DNA from 3 places in the Lysinibacillus sp. FSL P4-0201 genome. Region 2 is predicted to be linked to each of the others. Evidence: a T-box and tRNA genes for the amino acid it is inferred to sense, from the RefSeq annotation. Region 2 holds a T-box; the other regions hold tRNA genes.
The links. A T-box is a leader RNA that pairs with one kind of tRNA and senses whether it is charged. The one in region 2 lies ahead of leuS (leucine--tRNA ligase), so its partner is inferred to be a tRNA-Leu.
Positions count from the first base shown of each region.

Region 1 (6,670 bases), 670 kb from region 2:
GTCTTTCGCTACTCATACCGGCATTCTCACTTCTAAGCGCTCCACCAGTCCTTCCGATCTGACTTCAACGCACTTAGAACGCTCTCCTACCACTGACATCGTAGATGTCAATCCACAGCTTCGGTGAATCGTTTAGCCCCGATACATTTTCGGCGCAGCGTCACTCGACCAGTGAGCTATTACGCACTCTTTAAATGATGGCTGCTTCTAAGCCAACATCCTGGTTGTCTGTGCAACGCCACATCCTTTTCCACTTAACGATTACTTTGGGACCTTAGCTGGTGGTCTGGGCTGTTTCCCTTTTGACTACGGATCTTATCACTCGCAGTCTGACTCCCGTGTATAAATATCTGGCATTCGGAGTTTGTCTGAATTCGGTAAACCGGGATGGCCCCCTAGTCCAAACAGTGCTCTACCTCCAGTATTCTCATCACGAGGCTAGCCCTAAAGCTATTTCGGAGAGAACCAGCTATCTCCAAGTTCGATTGGAATTTCTCCGCTACCCACACCTCATCCCCGCACTTTTCAACGTGCGTGGGTTCGGGCCTCCAGTAAGTGTTACCTCACCTTCACCCTGGACATGGGTAGATCACCTGGTTTCGGGTCTACGACCACGTACTATTTCGCCCTATTCAGACTCGCTTTCGCTGCGGCTCCGCCTTCTAAAGCTTAACCTCGCACGTAATCGTAACTCGCCGGTTCATTCTACAAAAGGCACGCTATCACCCATTAACGGGCTCTAACTACTTGTAGGCACACGGTTTCAGGATCTCTTTCACTCCCCTTCCGGGGTGCTTTTCACCTTTCCCTCACGGTACTGGTTCACTATCGGTCACTAGGTAGTATTTAGCCTTGGGAGATGGTCCTCCCGGATTCCGACGGAATTTCACGTGTTCCGCCGTACTCAGGATCCACTCAGGAGAGAACGAACTTTCGACTACAGGGCTTTTACCTGCTCTGGCGGACCTTTCCAAGTCGCTTCATCTAACTCGCTCTTTTGTAACTCCGTATAGAGTGTCCTACAACCCCAAGAGGCAAGCCTCTTGGTTTGGGCTCTTCCCGTTTCGCTCGCCGCTACTCAGGGAATCGATTTTTCTTTCTCTTCCTCCAGGTACTTAGATGTTTCAGTTCCCTGGGTCTGCCTTCAAGACGCTATGTATTCACGTCAAGATACTACGCGATTAAACGTAGTGGGTTCCCCCATTCGGAAATCTCCGGATCAAAGCTCACTTACAGCTCCCCGAAGCATATCGGTGTTAGTGCCGTCCTTCTTCGGCTCCTAGTGCCAAGGCATTCGCCGTGCGCCCTTAATAACTTAACCAAGTTATTAAGCCTATAAAAAACTTAAAAAATAAATGTGTTTGTTACAATTTCAATGTCGTTTTATCCAGTTTTCAAAGAACAAGTTTTGAAGTGTTTCATTCAGATAGAATGAACCTTCAAAACTGAACGCAAAACGTAATCTTACAAACCCAAGGTTTGTATTCCGAAATAATCCTTAGAAAGGAGGTGATCCAGCCGCACCTTCCGATACGGCTACCTTGTTACGACTTCACCCCAATCATCTATCCCACCTTCGGCGGCTGGCTCCAAAAGGTTACCTCACCGACTTCGGGTGTTACAAACTCTCGTGGTGTGACGGGCGGTGTGTACAAGGCCCGGGAACGTATTCACCGCGGCATGCTGATCCGCGATTACTAGCGATTCCGGCTTCATGTAGGCGAGTTGCAGCCTACAATCCGAACTGAGAACGACTTTATCGGATTAGCTCCCTCTCGCGAGTTGGCAACCGTTTGTATCGTCCATTGTAGCACGTGTGTAGCCCAGGTCATAAGGGGCATGATGATTTGACGTCATCCCCACCTTCCTCCGGTTTGTCACCGGCAGTCACCTTAGAGTGCCCAACTAAATGATGGCAACTAAGATCAAGGGTTGCGCTCGTTGCGGGACTTAACCCAACATCTCACGACACGAGCTGACGACAACCATGCACCACCTGTCACCGTTGCCCCCGAAGGGGAAACTATATCTCTACAGTGGTCAACGGGATGTCAAGACCTGGTAAGGTTCTTCGCGTTGCTTCGAATTAAACCACATGCTCCACCGCTTGTGCGGGCCCCCGTCAATTCCTTTGAGTTTCAGTCTTGCGACCGTACTCCCCAGGCGGAGTGCTTAATGCGTTAGCTGCAGCACTAAGGGGCGGAAACCCCCTAACACTTAGCACTCATCGTTTACGGCGTGGACTACCAGGGTATCTAATCCTGTTTGCTCCCCACGCTTTCGCGCCTCAGCGTCAGTTACAGACCAGAAAGTCGCCTTCGCCACTGGTGTTCCTCCAAATCTCTACGCATTTCACCGCTACACTTGGAATTCCACTTTCCTCTTCTGCACTCAAGTCCCCCAGTTTCCAATGACCCTCCACGGTTGAGCCGTGGGCTTTCACATCAGACTTAAAGGACCGCCTGCGCGCGCTTTACGCCCAATAATTCCGGACAACGCTTGCCACCTACGTATTACCGCGGCTGCTGGCACGTAGTTAGCCGTGGCTTTCTAATAAGGTACCGTCAAGGTACAGCCAGTTACTACTGTACTTGTTCTTCCCTTACAACAGAGTTTTACGATCCGAAAACCTTCTTCACTCACGCGGCGTTGCTCCATCAGGCTTTCGCCCATTGTGGAAGATTCCCTACTGCTGCCTCCCGTAGGAGTCTGGGCCGTGTCTCAGTCCCAGTGTGGCCGATCACCCTCTCAGGTCGGCTACGCATCGTCGCCTTGGTGAGCCGTTACCTCACCAACTAGCTAATGCGCCGCGGGCCCATCCTATAGCGACAGCCGAAACCGTCTTTCAGTCTTTCACCATGAAGCAAAAGAGATTATTCGGTATTAGCCCCGGTTTCCCGGAGTTATCCCAAACTATAGGGTAGGTTGCCCACGTGTTACTCACCCGTCCGCCGCTAACGTCAAAGGAGCAAGCTCCTTTTCTGTTCGCTCGACTTGCATGTATTAGGCACGCCGCCAGCGTTCGTCCTGAGCCAGGATCAAACTCTCCATAAAAGAAATTTGATTAGCTCAAATTGTTTTGCTGGCATCATGTTTGATGTCCAAAATTTTTGTTTTGTTCACTAACCGAAGCTAGCTACTTAAAACTTTATTGATTACGTTTTGCTTGTTCAGTTTTCAAGGTTCATGTCATCGCCCTTTTGGACAACTATTTAAATTTACCATACAACCAAGAGGTTGTCAACACTTTTTTTGGAGCGGGTGATGAGAATCGAACTCACGACATCAGCTTGGAAGGCTGAGGTTTTACCATTAAACTACACCCGCATATATTTTCTTAAAAATGGCGCGCCCGGCAGGAGTCGAACCCACAACCTTCTGATCCGTAGTCAGACGCTCTATCCAATTGAGCTACGGGCGCATATGAAATTAATTAATTGACTTGGTGCGGCCGAGAGGACTTGAACCTCCACGGGGTTGCCCCCACTAGGCCCTCAACCTAGCGCGTCTGCCGTTCCGCCACGACCGCATTCAATTAGTAACTTTTTTATTATACTATGATAATTCAAAAAGTCAACTCTTTTTCTTAAAGAGATGAGCCATGAAGGACTCGAACCTTCGACCCTCTGATTAAAAGTCAGATGCTCTACCAACTGAGCTAATGGCTCGAATTAAGAAATGAATGGCTGGGGTACTAGGATTCGAACCTAGGCATGACGGAATCAAAATCCGTTGCCTTACCGCTTGGCTATACCCCAATAAGTGGCGGTCCCGACCGGGATCGAACCGGCGATCTCCTGCGTGACAGGCAGGCATGTTAACCGCTACACCACGGGACCAAAATATTATTTACATTAAATTATGAAAAATGACCCCTACGGGATTCGAACCCGTGTTACCGCCGTGAAAGGGCGGTGTCTTAACCACTTGACCAAGGGGCCATGGCTCCGAAGGCAGGACTCGAACCTGCGACAACCTGATTAACAGTCAGGTGCTACTACCAACTGAGCTACTTCGGAATAATTCATGTTATGTTGTCGTCGTTATCTTGTCGACTTTTACTATTATAGGGACAACTCAACAAAACGTCAACTATTTTTTAAACTTTTTTTACTCTACTAATTTTAATTTCCCCAAACACTTACTGCAACAATACCTTTCAACATTCATTTTTATTTTCCGTATATATAATTGGTGGCAATTGACACAAGTATATGTATAGCGTCGTCGTTGTTTTTTAACTGTAGCTTTCGGGACATGTAAAACTGCGCAAAATCGAGGGGCATCTACTTTCCTTAATAATTCTCTAAAATCTTTATCTCGATGCTGATACCCTTTACCTTCAATATGTAGGTGATAATGGCATAATTCGTGTAAAACAATACCATGAATCTCTTTCAAACCGTATAACTCATAGGCTTTAGGATTAATCTCAATATTATGGGATTGTAAAAGATATCGTCCTCCCGTTGACCGTAATCTCGGATTAAAGTAGGCTTGATGCAGAAAAGGCCTCTGAAAGTTTTCTAAAGATAAGCGACGAACAAGCTCTTGTAATTCTTGATTGTCCATAGTAATCACCTCTAACAACAAGAATACCACACTGCGTAGTATAGACAGTGTGGCAAAAATTTAGTACTCAAACTAATGCTTGATTTTTAGGAGGGAGCATCGTTAAAGAGATACGCCCTTTCGTTACATCTATTTGTTCAACCCAGACAGTTACAATATCCCCAAGTGCCACAACTTCTAATGGATGCTTAATACGTTTATTTTGGAGTTTAGAAATATGCACAAGTCCATCTTGCTTCACGCCAATGTCAACAAATGCGCCGAAATCTACTACATTTCTTACCGTCCCCTGCAATTCCATACCTACTTTTAAATCTTCCATTTTTAATACATCAGTCTTAAGCAATGGTTGTGGGAATGCATCACGTGGGTCACGACTAGGTTTCATTAAGGTATCCACGATATCTTGAATTGTCACAACTCCTACTCCAAGCACATCACTTAATTTTTGGATATTTAGTGCTGCAATAGCATCCTCTGCCTTCTGTGTCCCTAACTCTTTTTTATCTATTTGAGCCTCTGCTAATACTTGCTCAGCAAGGGCATAGCTCTCAGGATGAATACCTGTAGCATCAAACGGATTTTTTGCTTCTGGGACACGTAGGAAACCAATAGCTTGTTCATACGTTTTGGCGCCTAACCTTGGAATCTTCTTTAATTGCGCACGTGTAGTAAATTGACCATTTTCCTCTCGCGTCTTTACGATATTCTCTGCAACAGTTTTTGATAGACCAGAAACATATTGTAAGAGTGATGATGAAGCCGTATTTACATCTACACCAACTTGGTTAACAGCTGTTTCTACTATAAAAGATAGCGATTCATTTAATTTTTTTTGAGAAACATCATGCTGATACTGACCTACACCCACAGCTTTTGGTTCAATTTTCACTAACTCTGATAAAGGATCCTGTAAGCGACGTGCAATGGAGACAGCACTACGTTGTTCAACCTGTAAATCAGGAAATTCTGTACGTGCAATTTCAGACGCTGAATAAACAGACGCCCCCGCTTCATTGACAATCACATAGGCTATGTCAGTAGTAAGTTCATTTAATACATCCGCGATAAATTGTTCTGTCTCTCGAGATGCTGTACCATTACCAATGGCAATTATACTTATTGGATACTTTGCCAAAATTCCTTTTACAATAGCTTTGGATTTTGCCACATCTGGTTTCGGTGGATGTGGGTAAATAGCTGTAACCTCAAGCATTTTCCCAGTTTCATCTACAACCGCCAGCTTGCAACCTGTACGGTAAGCTGGATCAACCCCTAAAACATATTTACCTTTCATAGGTGGTTGTAGCAATAGGTTACGTAAATTTTCGGAAAAAATATGAATAGCCTGTGCCTCAGCTTTTTCTGTAAGCTCGTTTCGTAATTCCCTCTCAATTGAAGGCTGAATTAAACGCTTGTACGAATCCTCGATTGCTAGTTTAACTTCTGCAATAGCAGGAGACGAACCAGTTGCAGGTATCCATTCTTTCCACATAATCATTAATACTCGATCCACCGGCACATGAATAGAAACCTTTAAGATTTCTTCTTTCTCTCCTCGGTTTATCGCTAAAATACGGTGTGGTACAATGCGACTAACAGGCTCTTCATATTCGTAATACATTTCAAAAACATTTTTCTCGTCGATTTCTGTATTTTTCACAGACGTCACAAGAATTCCATCTTTCCATGAATAAGCTCGGATTTTTTCACGAATAGAGGCATCGTCCGCAAAACGTTCTGCTAATATATCTCGAGCTCCTATCAGGGCTTCTTCCGTATTAGCAACTTGTTCGTTGTCCACAAAGTCAGTTGCTAATTGCTCTAATGCATCATCACTAAATGCTAACAGGAGATCTGCAAGAGGCTCTAAACCTTTCTCTTTTGCAATCGTCGCCTTTGTACGTCGTTTTTGCTTATATGGTCTATATAAATCCTCAACACGTTGTAAGATTGTTGCAGAAAGAATAGCCTGCTCTAATTCTGGTGTAAGCTTTTCTTGCTCTTGGATTAATCGTATAACTTCTTCTTTTCGTTGTTCAAGTTGCTGTATGTAGTGATAACGATCTTCTACAGCTTTAATTTGCACCTCATCGAG
Region 1 covers NZ_CP151995.1:4,173,504-4,180,173, forward strand. The annotation lists rRNA gene MKY76_RS21005 (23S ribosomal RNA) at 1-1,321, opposite strand, end outside; rRNA gene MKY76_RS21010 (16S ribosomal RNA) at 1,503-3,054, opposite strand; tRNA gene MKY76_RS21015 (tRNA-Gly) at 3,254-3,327, opposite strand; tRNA gene MKY76_RS21020 (tRNA-Arg) at 3,345-3,421, opposite strand; tRNA gene MKY76_RS21025 (tRNA-Leu) at 3,444-3,529, opposite strand; tRNA gene MKY76_RS21030 (tRNA-Lys) at 3,596-3,668, opposite strand; tRNA gene MKY76_RS21035 (tRNA-Gln) at 3,684-3,758, opposite strand; tRNA gene MKY76_RS21040 (tRNA-Asp) at 3,764-3,839, opposite strand; tRNA gene MKY76_RS21045 (tRNA-Glu) at 3,870-3,941, opposite strand; tRNA gene MKY76_RS21050 (tRNA-Asn) at 3,943-4,019, opposite strand; gene MKY76_RS21055 (SprT family protein) at 4,111-4,572, opposite strand; gene MKY76_RS21060 (Tex family protein) at 4,640-6,670, opposite strand, start outside.
Region 1: it encodes a tRNA-Leu, which carries the amino acid that the T-box ahead of leuS (leucine--tRNA ligase) is inferred to sense. The anticodon was not compared.

Region 2 (6,670 bases):
AAGCCACTCGTAAGCAATATTCTCCGTGTTCTTCCATAATGGCCACTAAATGCTCACTCATCCAAACACCTCCTATAAACATTCACCCTATAGTCGTAATCCGAACTTAGTTGGTTTCAAAAAAAATCGAAAAGTTTCGTTAACATGAAGGTCATAAAAAGAAAAAATCCTCACACAATAAGAGGGTATTTTTTATGAATAGTAACTCCTAATGAAATAACCTACATTTTTAAGAATGAATTTATTTGTATGCCATGTTGCATACTTTTTTTCTTTTATCTATTGAATAACTAGCAAAAAAACTGTTATAGTGAGATTGTTTGTCTGACGTCTGACTAATTAAGATCTTTAGCTGTTCTTCTGAAATTGGAACATCAGGACAAAATATCACAGATACTTATGGAGGAACTTATGAGATACTTAATATCCTTTTGTGGATTGTTACTTGTTTTTGCCTTAGCTTTATTAATGAGTAAAAACAAAAAAGAAATAAAATATAAATATATAGTGATTATGTTGATCATCCAATTTTTATTGGCAGCTTTACTACTTAATACAACGGTCGGCTATGTGCTAATCAAAGGAATCACCAAAGTATTTGATCACTTATTGTCCTATGCAAATGCAGGTATATCATTTGTTTTTGGTGGCTTAGCAAATGAAGGCGAATCACCCTTCTTTTTAACAGTTTTATTACCGATCGTCTTTATATCTGTTCTGATTGGGATCTTGCAGCATTTTAAAATTCTTCCTTTTCTGATGAAATGGGTAGGTTTATTTTTAAGTAAAGTAAGTGGCATGGGGAAATTGGAATCCTATAATGCTGTTGCTTCTGCTATGGTAGGCCAATCCGAAGTGTTCATAACTGTTAAAAAGCAATTAGATAAGATTGCACCACAACGTATGTATACATTATGCGCTTCTGCTATGTCGACTGTTTCGATGTCAGTAGTTGGAGCTTATATGACGATGATTGAGCCAAAGTATGTTGTTACGGCCATTGTATTAAACCTGTTTGGTGGATTTATTATTGTTTCCATCATTAATCCATATACTGTGGATGAAAAAGAAGATATCTTAACAATTGAAGATGAACAGAAGCAAGCGTTCTTTCAAATGATTGGCGAATATATTATGGATGGCTTTAAAGTAGCCATCATTGTTGGGGCGATGCTTATTGGTTTCGTAGCATTAATGGATTTAATCAATTCATTATTCGATATGATTATCGGTATATCTTTCCAAGAAATATTAGGCTATATCTTTGCGCCAATCGCTTTCCTAATGGGTATCCCATGGGCAGATGCTGTGGCTGCTGGCGGTATTATGGCAACCAAATTAGTAACAAACGAATTTGTTGCTATGATTAACCTTGGCGATGTTGCCGAGTCCATGAGTGAACGTACATTAGGTATTATTTCTGTATTCCTCGTATCTTTTGCCAACTTTTCATCAATCGGGATTATTTCGGGAGCTGTAAAAGGTTTGAATGAAAGGCAAGGGAATGTCGTTGCTCGATTTGGACTAAAGTTGTTGTACGGTGCTACACTCGTAAGTATCCTAACAGCTATTATTGTGGGATTGATTATTTAATTGTATCAGGAGCTATTTATTGAACTGCACTCAGTTAGATGGGTGCAGTCCTTATTTTATTGCTTAAGCTCTAAATTAAAAAATGTACATTACTAAAATTGAATTTAGTAATGTACATTTTTACTTTATATCTCTTTATTTTACGACAATATTGACAAGTTTGCCTGGAATAACGATGATTTTCACTAAGCTCTTTCCTGCCATGTATTCTTGAACCTTTTCATCGGCAAGTGCTACTTTTTCAATATCCTCTTTTGAAGCATCTTTTGCTACGACAATCTTAGCACGAACTTTACCAGCAACTTGTACAGCAATTTCTACTTCATCATCCACAAGCTTTGCTTCATCATATGTTGGCCATTGCTCATATGAAAGAGTTGAATCGTGTCCTAATAGTTGCCATAGTTCTTCTGCAATATGCGGAGCGATTGGAGCTAGCATTTTCACAAAGCCTTCAGCATAAGTCGTTGGAATCACATCAGCTTTATAGCAATCATTAATAAAGACCATCATTTGTGAAATAGCTGTGTTAAAGCGGATGCCTTCATAATCCTCTGTCACTTTTTTCACTGTTTGGTGGTATGATTTTTCAAGTGATTGATCGTTAGACACTTGAATTTTTGTTGAAATTGCGCCATCTTCTTCACTGACAAATAGACGCCAGATACGGTCTAAGAAGCGACGTGCTCCATCTAAACCATTTGTAGACCATGCAACAGAAGCCTCTAGTGGGCCCATGAACATTTCATATAAACGTAATGTATCGGCACCATGTGACGTAATGATTTCATCTGGGTTGACAACATTGCCCTTAGATTTAGACATTTTCTCGTTACCTTCACCTAGAATCATTCCCTGGTTAAATAATTTTTGGAATGGCTCTTTTGTATGAACAACGCCTAAATCATAGAGAACTTTATGCCAGAAGCGAGCGTATAGTAAATGTAATACAGCATGCTCCGCACCACCAATATAAATATCAACTGGTAACCAACGTTTTAGTAACTCTGGGTCTGCAATCGCCTCAGTATTTGTAGGGTCAATATAGCGTAGGAAGTACCAGCTCGAACCTGCCCACTGCGGCATTGTATTTGTTTCACGACGCCCTTTTTTACCTGTCTCTGGATCGACAACATTTACCCATTCTTCAATATTTGCTAATGGTGATTCACCAGTACCTGATGGACGGATATTATCTGTTTTTGGTAGCATTAAAGGTAATTCTGATTCTGGAACTGGCGTAATCGTGCCATCTTCCCAATGAATCATTGGAATTGGTTCACCCCAATAACGCTGACGGGAGAATAACCAGTCACGTAGACGATAAGAAATTTTCTTCTCCCCTACACCTTTTTCCGCTAACCATTCAATGGCTTTCGCAATGCCATCTGCTTTATTTAAGCCATTCAGGAATTCAGAGTTAATATGTTGACCATCACCTGTAAATGCTTCTTTGCTAATGTCTCCACCTTCAAGTACAGGAACGATGTCTAAGCCAAATTCAGTTGCGAATTCATAGTCACGTTCATCATGTGCTGGCACCGCCATAATAGCACCTGTACCATAAGACACTAACACATAGTCAGCAATCCAAATCGGCACTTTTTTACCGTTTATCGGATTCACTGCATAAGCACCTGTAAATACACCTGTTTTTTCTTTCGCTAAATCTGTACGCTCTAGGTCAGATTTCATTTTAACTTTCTCTAAATAAGCCTCAACAGCTTGGCGTTGGTCAGCTGTTGTAATTTGTTCCACTAATTTATGCTCTGGTGCAAGCACACAGTATGTAGCACCAAACAATGTATCAGGACGTGTTGTGAAAACTGTGAAGTTTTGATCAGAACCGTCAATGGCAAATGTCACTTCTGCCCCTTCTGAACGGCCAATCCAATTGCGTTGCATATCTTTAATTGATTCAGGCCAATCAACTTCTTCTAAGTCATCGATTAAACGATCAGCATAGGCTGTAATTTTAAGCATCCACTGCTTCATTGGTCTGCGTTCTACTGGATGACCACCACGCTCTGATTTCCCATCAATTACTTCTTCGTTAGCTAATACCGTGCCAAGTGCTGGACACCAGTTAACAGCTACTTCATCTACATAAGCTAAACCTTTCTTATAAAGCTGGATAAAAATCCATTGTGTCCATTTATAATACTCTGGATCAGTTGTGTTAATTTCGCGATCCCAATCATAGCTGAAGCCTAGCTCTTGAATTTGACGTTTAAATGTCGCAATATTTTTAGCTGTAAATTCAGCTGGATCATTCCCTGTATCAAGTGCATATTGCTCAGCTGGTAAACCAAAAGCATCCCAGCCCATTGGATGAAGTACATTATAGCCTTGCATACGTTTAAAGCGTGATAGAATATCAGTTGCCGTATACCCCTCTGGATGGCCTACATGTAGTCCTGCGCCAGATGGATAAGGGAACATATCTAAAGCAAAGAATTTAGGCTTCGCTGTTTCATTTTCAGTTTTAAATGTTTTGTTATCAGCCCAATATTGCTGCCACTTTTTTTCAATTTGTTCATGATTAAAACTCATTTTTTTTCCTCCTTCGATTGATCGTGCTGCTCTCCATCATAATTGACAAAATATTTAAAAAATAAAAAAACTCGCCCCTTTCTTATAGAAGGGACGAGAGAATTTGTACTCCCGCGGTACCACCCAAATTAGTGATTACACTCGGCTCAAGCTTCCTTAACGCGGAAGAAACGACACACGCTGTTTCACGCGGGTAGACTCAGAAGGCGAGTTCAACTTGCATTCTTACTAGCTCCCACCAACCGCTAGCTCTCTAAAAAGAACCACAAATCTACTATTCCTCATCACAGTCTTTACATGATATTGCATTTATTCTAATGGAAAGTATTGAAAAGCACAAGCCTTTGTTTACAGCTTACCCATTACTGAACAATTAAATCCTTTTCTTCCTTAGACTTTGATAAATCCTGACATTCATGAAAAGCAAAGTGCTGACAACCAATACATTGATTGACGTTTAAATAATGGAAAGCTTTTGTAATCGCTTCTCCAGTATGCTGAAAAAAATGCTGCGCGCCTATTTTATCGTAAAGTCCATTGTGCTGAAGAGCATCCTTTAAATCTCCTTGCACACCCGTTACCAAAATAGTACCGCCCTGTGCTGTATAATTTTCAATGATATTGCTAAAATATGCTTCTCCAGTAGAATCCATAAAGGGCACTTTCCCCATCCGTAATATCAAAACTCTTGGTTGCTGATGCAAAGTACTTTCAATCGTTTGTTCAAACATTTGTGCAGCACCAAAAAACAACGGCCCTTCAATTGTGTACATACTAATTTGCGGGCAATCATGCTGCTGATGCACTACATGTGGCTGTACCTTTTCACTTTTATTTGAATGATCTGGAAGTACTTTTGTAACAACAAGCTTTTCACTCATGCGTTTCGCAAATAATAGCACAGCCAGCACAAGCCCTACCTCAACTGCTAATGTAAGACTAGTGAATACCGTTAATAAAAAGGTAATCAATAATACCAGTGAGTCGCCTGATTTTAATTTTGCGATATGTGAAAAATGATGTCGTTCACTCATATTCCAAGCTACGACCATCAATACCGGAGCCATGCTTGCTAACGGAATATGAGATGCATATGGAGCTAATAACAATAATGTGATTAAAACAAACACACCATGAATGATACCCGACATAGGAGATACTGCGCCTGTTTTGATATTGGTCGCTGTGCGTGCAATGGCGCCTGTTGCTGGAATACCACCGAATAAAGGCGTCACAATATTAGCAATCCCCTGACCAATTAACTCACGATTACTGTTATGCTTACTATTTGTCATCCCATCCGCCACAACTGCCGATAATAGAGACTCAATACCACCTAGCATTGCAATGACAAACGCTGGGCCAATAAGTTGTTGTAATCGTTCGAGCGTGATGTTTGGTAAGGCGAAATGAGGTAATGTATTAGGAATTTGCCCATAAGCCGTTGCAATGGTAGCAACTTGTCCTGAAAAGAAGAAAGTTGCCATAAGTGTAGAGACAACGATACCCGCTAATGCTCCTGGAACCTTTGGAAAAAACTTTGGAGTTATCATTATTGTTGCCAAGCATACGACAGCAGTAAGAATACTATACGTATTTGTCGTACCAAGCTGCTTAATGATTTCCTGTATGTTGGCGATAAAATATTCATGCCTTTTAACATTTGTGAGCCCTAGAAAGTTAGCGATTTGACCTGTAAAAATAATCACTGCTATCCCTGCTGTAAAACCAACTGTTACAGGACGTGGAATAAACTTAATTAGAGTCCCTAACTTAAAAAAGCCCATGACACAAAGCAATACCCCTGCCATTAAACCCGCAAGTAATAAATCTTCATAGCCATAGGTAAGAACAATCCCCAATAGAATTGGCACAAACGCCCCCGTAGGCCCACCTATTTGATATTTAGAACCTCCAAAGAGAGAAATAAGAATACCTGCAATGCAAGCCGTATAAATCCCATATTCAGGTTTCACACCCGATGCTATGGCAAAGGACATGGCAAGTGGAATAGCAACGATTCCCACAATAACCCCTGACAATAAATCCTTCTTTACATGTTGAACTGAATATCCTTCAAAGCGTCCTGTAAACAGTGACTTCATAGATAAATCTTCCCTTCGAAATAATAAGCAAAGCCCAATTTTTCATCATCATTGATTTACTTATTCTCTTCGTCACCTTCATTACTTGTCATTTCCTCTAATCTCGAAATGGTATTAACCAAATGGTTATTAAAAATATCCTTTGCCACCCCAAGTAATGCACCAATCATTGGGTCACTTAAAGAATAATAAACTTTTTTTCCTTCCTTCACGCCATAAACAATATTTTTAGCACGCAATACACTTAATTGCTGAGAAACGGCAGAACCCTCTTTCTCTAAGCAATCTTGAATCTCATTGACACTTTTCTGTCCATCTACAAGGAGTTCAAGTATTCTGATGCGTAACGGATGTGCTAATGCTTTGAAAAAATCCGCTTTAAACTGTTGTAAGCCCTCGTCCATAAAAAACCCCTCCAT
Region 2 covers NZ_CP151995.1:3,504,422-3,511,091, forward strand. The annotation lists gene MKY76_RS17490 (sigma-70 family RNA polymerase sigma factor) at 1-61, opposite strand, end outside; gene MKY76_RS17495 (nucleoside transporter C-terminal domain-containing protein) at 412-1,593, shown strand; gene leuS (leucine--tRNA ligase) at 1,729-4,146, opposite strand; T-box leader at 4,233-4,443, opposite strand; gene sulP (sulfate permease) at 4,509-6,251, opposite strand; gene MKY76_RS17510 (metalloregulator ArsR/SmtB family transcription factor) at 6,308-6,655, opposite strand.

Region 3 (6,670 bases), 1.3 Mb from region 2:
GCGTGGGGAGCAAACAGGATTAGATACCCTGGTAGTCCACGCCGTAAACGATGAGTGCTAAGTGTTAGGGGGTTTCCGCCCCTTAGTGCTGCAGCTAACGCATTAAGCACTCCGCCTGGGGAGTACGGTCGCAAGACTGAAACTCAAAGGAATTGACGGGGGCCCGCACAAGCGGTGGAGCATGTGGTTTAATTCGAAGCAACGCGAAGAACCTTACCAGGTCTTGACATCCCGTTGACCACTGTAGAGATATAGTTTCCCCTTCGGGGGCAACGGTGACAGGTGGTGCATGGTTGTCGTCAGCTCGTGTCGTGAGATGTTGGGTTAAGTCCCGCAACGAGCGCAACCCTTGATCTTAGTTGCCATCATTTAGTTGGGCACTCTAAGGTGACTGCCGGTGACAAACCGGAGGAAGGTGGGGATGACGTCAAATCATCATGCCCCTTATGACCTGGGCTACACACGTGCTACAATGGACGATACAAACGGTTGCCAACTCGCGAGAGGGAGCTAATCCGATAAAGTCGTTCTCAGTTCGGATTGTAGGCTGCAACTCGCCTACATGAAGCCGGAATCGCTAGTAATCGCGGATCAGCATGCCGCGGTGAATACGTTCCCGGGCCTTGTACACACCGCCCGTCACACCACGAGAGTTTGTAACACCCGAAGTCGGTGAGGTAACCTTTTGGAGCCAGCCGCCGAAGGTGGGATAGATGATTGGGGTGAAGTCGTAACAAGGTAGCCGTATCGGAAGGTGCGGCTGGATCACCTCCTTTCTAAGGATTATTTCGGAATACAAACCTTGGGTTTGTAAGATTACGTTTTGCGTTCAGTTTTGAAGGTTTATTCTATCTGAATGAAACACTTCAAAACTTGTTCTTTGAAAACTGGATAAAACGACATTGAAATTGTAACAAACACATTTATTTTTTAAGTTTTTTATAGGCTTAATAACTTGGTTAAGTTATTAAGGGCGCACGGCGAATGCCTTGGCACTAGGAGCCGAAGAAGGACGGCACTAACACCGATATGCTTCGGGGAGCTGTAAGTGAGCTTTGATCCGGAGATTTCCGAATGGGGGAACCCACTACGTTTAATCGCGTAGTATCTTGACGTGAATACATAGCGTCTTGAAGGCAGACCCAGGGAACTGAAACATCTAAGTACCTGGAGGAAGAGAAAGAAAAATCGATTCCCTGAGTAGCGGCGAGCGAAACGGGAAGAGCCCAAACCAAGAGGCTTGCCTCTTGGGGTTGTAGGACACTCTATACGGAGTTACAAAAGAGCGAGTTAGATGAAGCGACTTGGAAAGGTCCGCCAGAGCAGGTAAAAGCCCTGTAGTCGAAAGTTCGTTCTCTCCTGAGTGGATCCTGAGTACGGCGGAACACGTGAAATTCCGTCGGAATCCGGGAGGACCATCTCCCAAGGCTAAATACTACCTAGTGACCGATAGTGAACCAGTACCGTGAGGGAAAGGTGAAAAGCACCCCGGAAGGGGAGTGAAAGAGATCCTGAAACCGTGTGCCTACAAGTAGTTAGAGCCCGTTAATGGGTGATAGCGTGCCTTTTGTAGAATGAACCGGCGAGTTACGATTACGTGCGAGGTTAAGCTTTAGAAGGCGGAGCCGCAGCGAAAGCGAGTCTGAATAGGGCGAAATAGTACGTGGTCGTAGACCCGAAACCAGGTGATCTACCCATGTCCAGGGTGAAGGTGAGGTAACACTTACTGGAGGCCCGAACCCACGCACGTTGAAAAGTGCGGGGATGAGGTGTGGGTAGCGGAGAAATTCCAATCGAACTTGGAGATAGCTGGTTCTCTCCGAAATAGCTTTAGGGCTAGCCTCGTGATGAGAATACTGGAGGTAGAGCACTGTTTGGACTAGGGGGCCATCCCGGTTTACCGAATTCAGACAAACTCCGAATGCCAGATATTTATACACGGGAGTCAGACTGCGAGTGATAAGATCCGTAGTCAAAAGGGAAACAGCCCAGACCACCAGCTAAGGTCCCAAAGTAATCGTTAAGTGGAAAAGGATGTGGCGTTGCACAGACAACCAGGATGTTGGCTTAGAAGCAGCCATCATTTAAAGAGTGCGTAATAGCTCACTGGTCGAGTGACGCTGCGCCGAAAATGTATCGGGGCTAAACGATTCACCGAAGCTGTGGATTGACATCTACGATGTCAGTGGTAGGAGAGCGTTCTAAGTGCGTTGAAGTCAGATCGGAAGGACTGGTGGAGCGCTTAGAAGTGAGAATGCCGGTATGAGTAGCGAAAGACGGGTGAGAATCCCGTCCACCGTATGACTAAGGTTTCCTGAGGAAGGCTCGTCCGCTCAGGGTTAGTCGGGACCTAAGCCGAGGCCGATAGGCGTAGGCGATGGACAACAGGTTGATATTCCTGTACCACCTCCTCACCGTTTGAGAAATGGGGGGACGCAGTAGGATAGGGTAAGCGCGCCGTTGGTTGTGCGCGTCCAAGCAGTAAGGCGTGTGTGTAGGCAAATCCGCACACTGTAACGTTGAGCTGTGATGGCGAGTCCGTATGGACGAAGTTCCTGATTTCACACTGCCAAGAAAAGCCTCTATCGAGGTGAGAGGTGCCCGTACCGCAAACCGACACAGGTAGTCGAGGAGAGAATCCTAAGGTGTGCGAGAGAACTCTCGTTAAGGAACTCGGCAAAATGACCCCGTAACTTCGGGAGAAGGGGTGCTCTTGAGCGTGCAAGCGCATGAGAGCCGCAGTGAATAGGCCCAGGCGACTGTTTAGCAAAAACACAGGTCTCTGCAAAACCGTAAGGTGACGTATAGGGGCTGACGCCTGCCCGGTGCTGGAAGGTTAAGAGGAGTGGTTAGCGCAAGCGAAGCTGCGAATTGAAGCCCCAGTAAACGGCGGCCGTAACTATAACGGTCCTAAGGTAGCGAAATTCCTTGTCGGGTAAGTTCCGACCCGCACGAAAGGCGTAACGATCTGGGCACTGTCTCAACGAGAGACTCGGTGAAATTATAGTACCTGTGAAGATGCAGGTTACCCGCGACAGGACGGAAAGACCCCGTGGAGCTTTACTGTAGCCTGATATTGAATTTTGGTACAACTTGTACAGGATAGGTAGGAGCCAGAGATCTCGGAGCGCCAGCTTCGAAGGAGGCGTCGGTGGGATACTACCCTGGTTGTATTGAAATTCTAACCCATGCCCCTTAGCGGGGCAGGAGACAGTGTCAGGCGGACAGTTTGACTGGGGCGGTCGCCTCCTAAAAGGTAACGGAGGCGCCCAAAGGTTCCCTCAGAATGGTTGGAAATCATTCGTAGAGTGTAAAGGCACAAGGGAGCTTGACTGCGAGACCTACAAGTCGAGCAGGGTCGAAAGACGGGCTTAGTGATCCGGTGGTTCCGCATGGAAGGGCCATCGCTCAACGGATAAAAGCTACCCCGGGGATAACAGGCTTATCTCCCCCAAGAGTCCACATCGACGGGGAGGTTTGGCACCTCGATGTCGGCTCATCGCATCCTGGGGCTGTAGTCGGTCCCAAGGGTTGGGCTGTTCGCCCATTAAAGCGGTACGCGAGCTGGGTTCAGAACGTCGTGAGACAGTTCGGTCCCTATCCGTCGTGGGCGTAGGAAATTTGAGAGGAGCTGTCCTTAGTACGAGAGGACCGGGATGGACACACCGCTGGTGTACCAGTTGTCTTGCCAAAGGCATCGCTGGGTAGCTATGTGTGGACGGGATAAGTGCTGAAAGCATCTAAGCATGAAGCCCCCCTCAAGATGAGATTTCCCATTACGCAAGTAAGTAAGATCCCTCAAAGACGATGAGGTAGATAGGTTCGAGGTGGAAGTGTGGTGACACATGGAGCTGACGAATACTAATCGATCGAGGACTTAACCAAAAAAGTTTGAAACATTCAATGCGCCGTTTATTCAGTTTTGAAAGAACAAGTAAGTTTAAAAAAAGCTTGCATTTATACTGAAATATGGTATAATAAATCTTGTCTTTTAATAAGTCTAGTGATGATGGCAAAGAGGTCACACCCGTTCCCATACCGAACACGGAAGTTAAGCTCTTTAGCGCCGATGGTAGTTGGGGGCTTCCCCCTGTGAGAGTAGGACGTCGCTAGGCATAATACCCAGGAGGATTAGCTCAGCTGGGAGAGCATCTGCCTTACAAGCAGAGGGTCGGCAGTTCGAGCCCGTCATCCTCCACCATATGCCGGTTTAGCTCAGCAGGTAGAGCAACTGACTTGTAATCAGTAGGTCGTGGGTTCGATTCCTATAGCCGGCACCATTTTTTCGAGCCATTAGCTCAGTTGGTAGAGCATCTGACTTTTAATCAGAGGGTCGAAGGTTCGAGTCCTTCATGGCTCACCATTTATAAATAATAATAAGCGGGTGTGGCGGAATTGGCAGACGCACTAGACTTAGGATCTAGCGCCGCAAGGCGTGGGGGTTCGACTCCCTTCACCCGCACCATTATTTTAATTGCCAGATAAAAAAACTTATGCACATGCGGAAGTAGTTCAGTGGTAGAACACCACCTTGCCAAGGTGGGGGTCGCGAGTTCGAACCTCGTCTTCCGCTCCAAATGTGCCGGGGTGGCGGAACTGGCAGACGCACAGGACTTAAAATCCTGCGGTAGGTGACTACCGTACCGGTTCGATTCCGGTCCTCGGCACCATTTTAAATGCGCCCGTAGCTCAATTGGATAGAGCGTCTGACTACGGATCAGAAGGTTATGGGTTCGACTCCTGTCGGGCGCGCCATAAGAACAACGGGAAGTAGCTCAGCTTGGTAGAGCACTTGGTTTGGGACCAAGGGGTCGCAGGTTCGAATCCTGTCTTCCCGACCATTTCCTAAAATAAAAATATGGGGCCTTAGCTCAGCTGGGAGAGCGCCTGCCTTGCACGCAGGAGGTCAGCGGTTCGATCCCGCTAGGCTCCACCAATTCAATTACATGAACCTTGAAAACTGAACAAGCAAAACGTAATCAATAAAGTTTTAAGTAGCTAGTTTTGCTAGTGAACAAAACAAAAATTTTGGACATCAAACATGATGCCAGCAAAATTTGAGCTAATCAAATTTCTTTTATGGAGAGTTTGATCCTGGCTCAGGACGAACGCTGGCGGCGTGCCTAATACATGCAAGTCGAGCGAACAGAAAAGGAGCTTGCTCCTTTGACGTTAGCGGCGGACGGGTGAGTAACACGTGGGCAACCTACCCTATAGTTTGGGATAACTCCGGGAAACCGGGGCTAATACCGAATAATCTCTTTTGCTTCATGGTGAAAGACTGAAAGACGGTTTCGGCTGTCGCTATAGGATGGGCCCGCGGCGCATTAGCTAGTTGGTGAGGTAACGGCTCACCAAGGCGACGATGCGTAGCCGACCTGAGAGGGTGATCGGCCACACTGGGACTGAGACACGGCCCAGACTCCTACGGGAGGCAGCAGTAGGGAATCTTCCACAATGGGCGAAAGCCTGATGGAGCAACGCCGCGTGAGTGAAGAAGGTTTTCGGATCGTAAAACTCTGTTGTAAGGGAAGAACAAGTACAGTAGTAACTGGCTGTACCTTGACGGTACCTTATTAGAAAGCCACGGCTAACTACGTGCCAGCAGCCGCGGTAATACGTAGGTGGCAAGCGTTGTCCGGAATTATTGGGCGTAAAGCGCGCGCAGGCGGTCCTTTAAGTCTGATGTGAAAGCCCACGGCTCAACCGTGGAGGGTCATTGGAAACTGGGGGACTTGAGTGCAGAAGAGGAAAGTGGAATTCCAAGTGTAGCGGTGAAATGCGTAGAGATTTGGAGGAACACCAGTGGCGAAGGCGACTTTCTGGTCTGTAACTGACGCTGAGGCGCGAAAGCGTGGGGAGCAAACAGGATTAGATACCCTGGTAGTCCACGCCGTAAACGATGAGTGCTAAGTGTTAGGGGGTTTCCGCCCCTTAGTGCTGCAGCTAACGCATTAAGCACTCCGCCTGGGGAGTACGGTCGCAAGACTGAAACTCAAAGGAATTGACGGGGGCCCGCACAAGCGGTGGAGCATGTGGTTTAATTCGAAGCAACGCGAAGAACCTTACCAGGTCTTGACATCCCGTTGACCACTGTAGAGATATAGTTTCCCCTTCGGGGGCAACGGTGACAGGTGGTGCATGGTTGTCGTCAGCTCGTGTCGTGAGATGTTGGGTTAAGTCCCGCAACGAGCGCAACCCTTGATCTTAGTTGCCATCATTTAGTTGGGCACTCTAAGGTGACTGCCGGTGACAAACCGGAGGAAGGTGGGGATGACGTCAAATCATCATGCCCCTTATGACCTGGGCTACACACGTGCTACAATGGACGATACAAACGGTTGCCAACTCGCGAGAGGGAGCTAATCCGATAAAGTCGTTCTCAGTTCGGATTGTAGGCTGCAACTCGCCTACATGAAGCCGGAATCGCTAGTAATCGCGGATCAGCATGCCGCGGTGAATACGTTCCCGGGCCTTGTACACACCGCCCGTCACACCACGAGAGTTTGTAACACCCGAAGTCGGTGAGGTAACCTTTTGGAGCCAGCCGCCGAAGGTGGGATAGATGATTGGGGTGAAGTCGTAACAAGGTAGCCGTATCGGAAGGTGCGGCTGGATCACCTCCTTTCTAAGGATTATTTCGGAATACAAACCTTGGGTTTGTAAGATT
Region 3 covers NZ_CP151995.1:135,576-142,245, forward strand. The annotation lists rRNA gene MKY76_RS00640 (16S ribosomal RNA) at 1-776, shown strand, start outside; rRNA gene MKY76_RS00645 (23S ribosomal RNA) at 958-3,885, shown strand; rRNA gene rrf (5S ribosomal RNA) at 4,000-4,115, shown strand; tRNA gene MKY76_RS00655 (tRNA-Val) at 4,126-4,201, shown strand; tRNA gene MKY76_RS00660 (tRNA-Thr) at 4,205-4,280, shown strand; tRNA gene MKY76_RS00665 (tRNA-Lys) at 4,288-4,363, shown strand; tRNA gene MKY76_RS00670 (tRNA-Leu) at 4,381-4,465, shown strand; tRNA gene MKY76_RS00675 (tRNA-Gly) at 4,502-4,576, shown strand; tRNA gene MKY76_RS00680 (tRNA-Leu) at 4,582-4,670, shown strand; tRNA gene MKY76_RS00685 (tRNA-Arg) at 4,679-4,755, shown strand; tRNA gene MKY76_RS00690 (tRNA-Pro) at 4,765-4,841, shown strand; tRNA gene MKY76_RS00695 (tRNA-Ala) at 4,861-4,936, shown strand; rRNA gene MKY76_RS00700 (16S ribosomal RNA) at 5,077-6,628, shown strand.
Region 3: it encodes a tRNA-Leu, which carries the amino acid that the T-box ahead of leuS (leucine--tRNA ligase) is inferred to sense. The anticodon was not compared.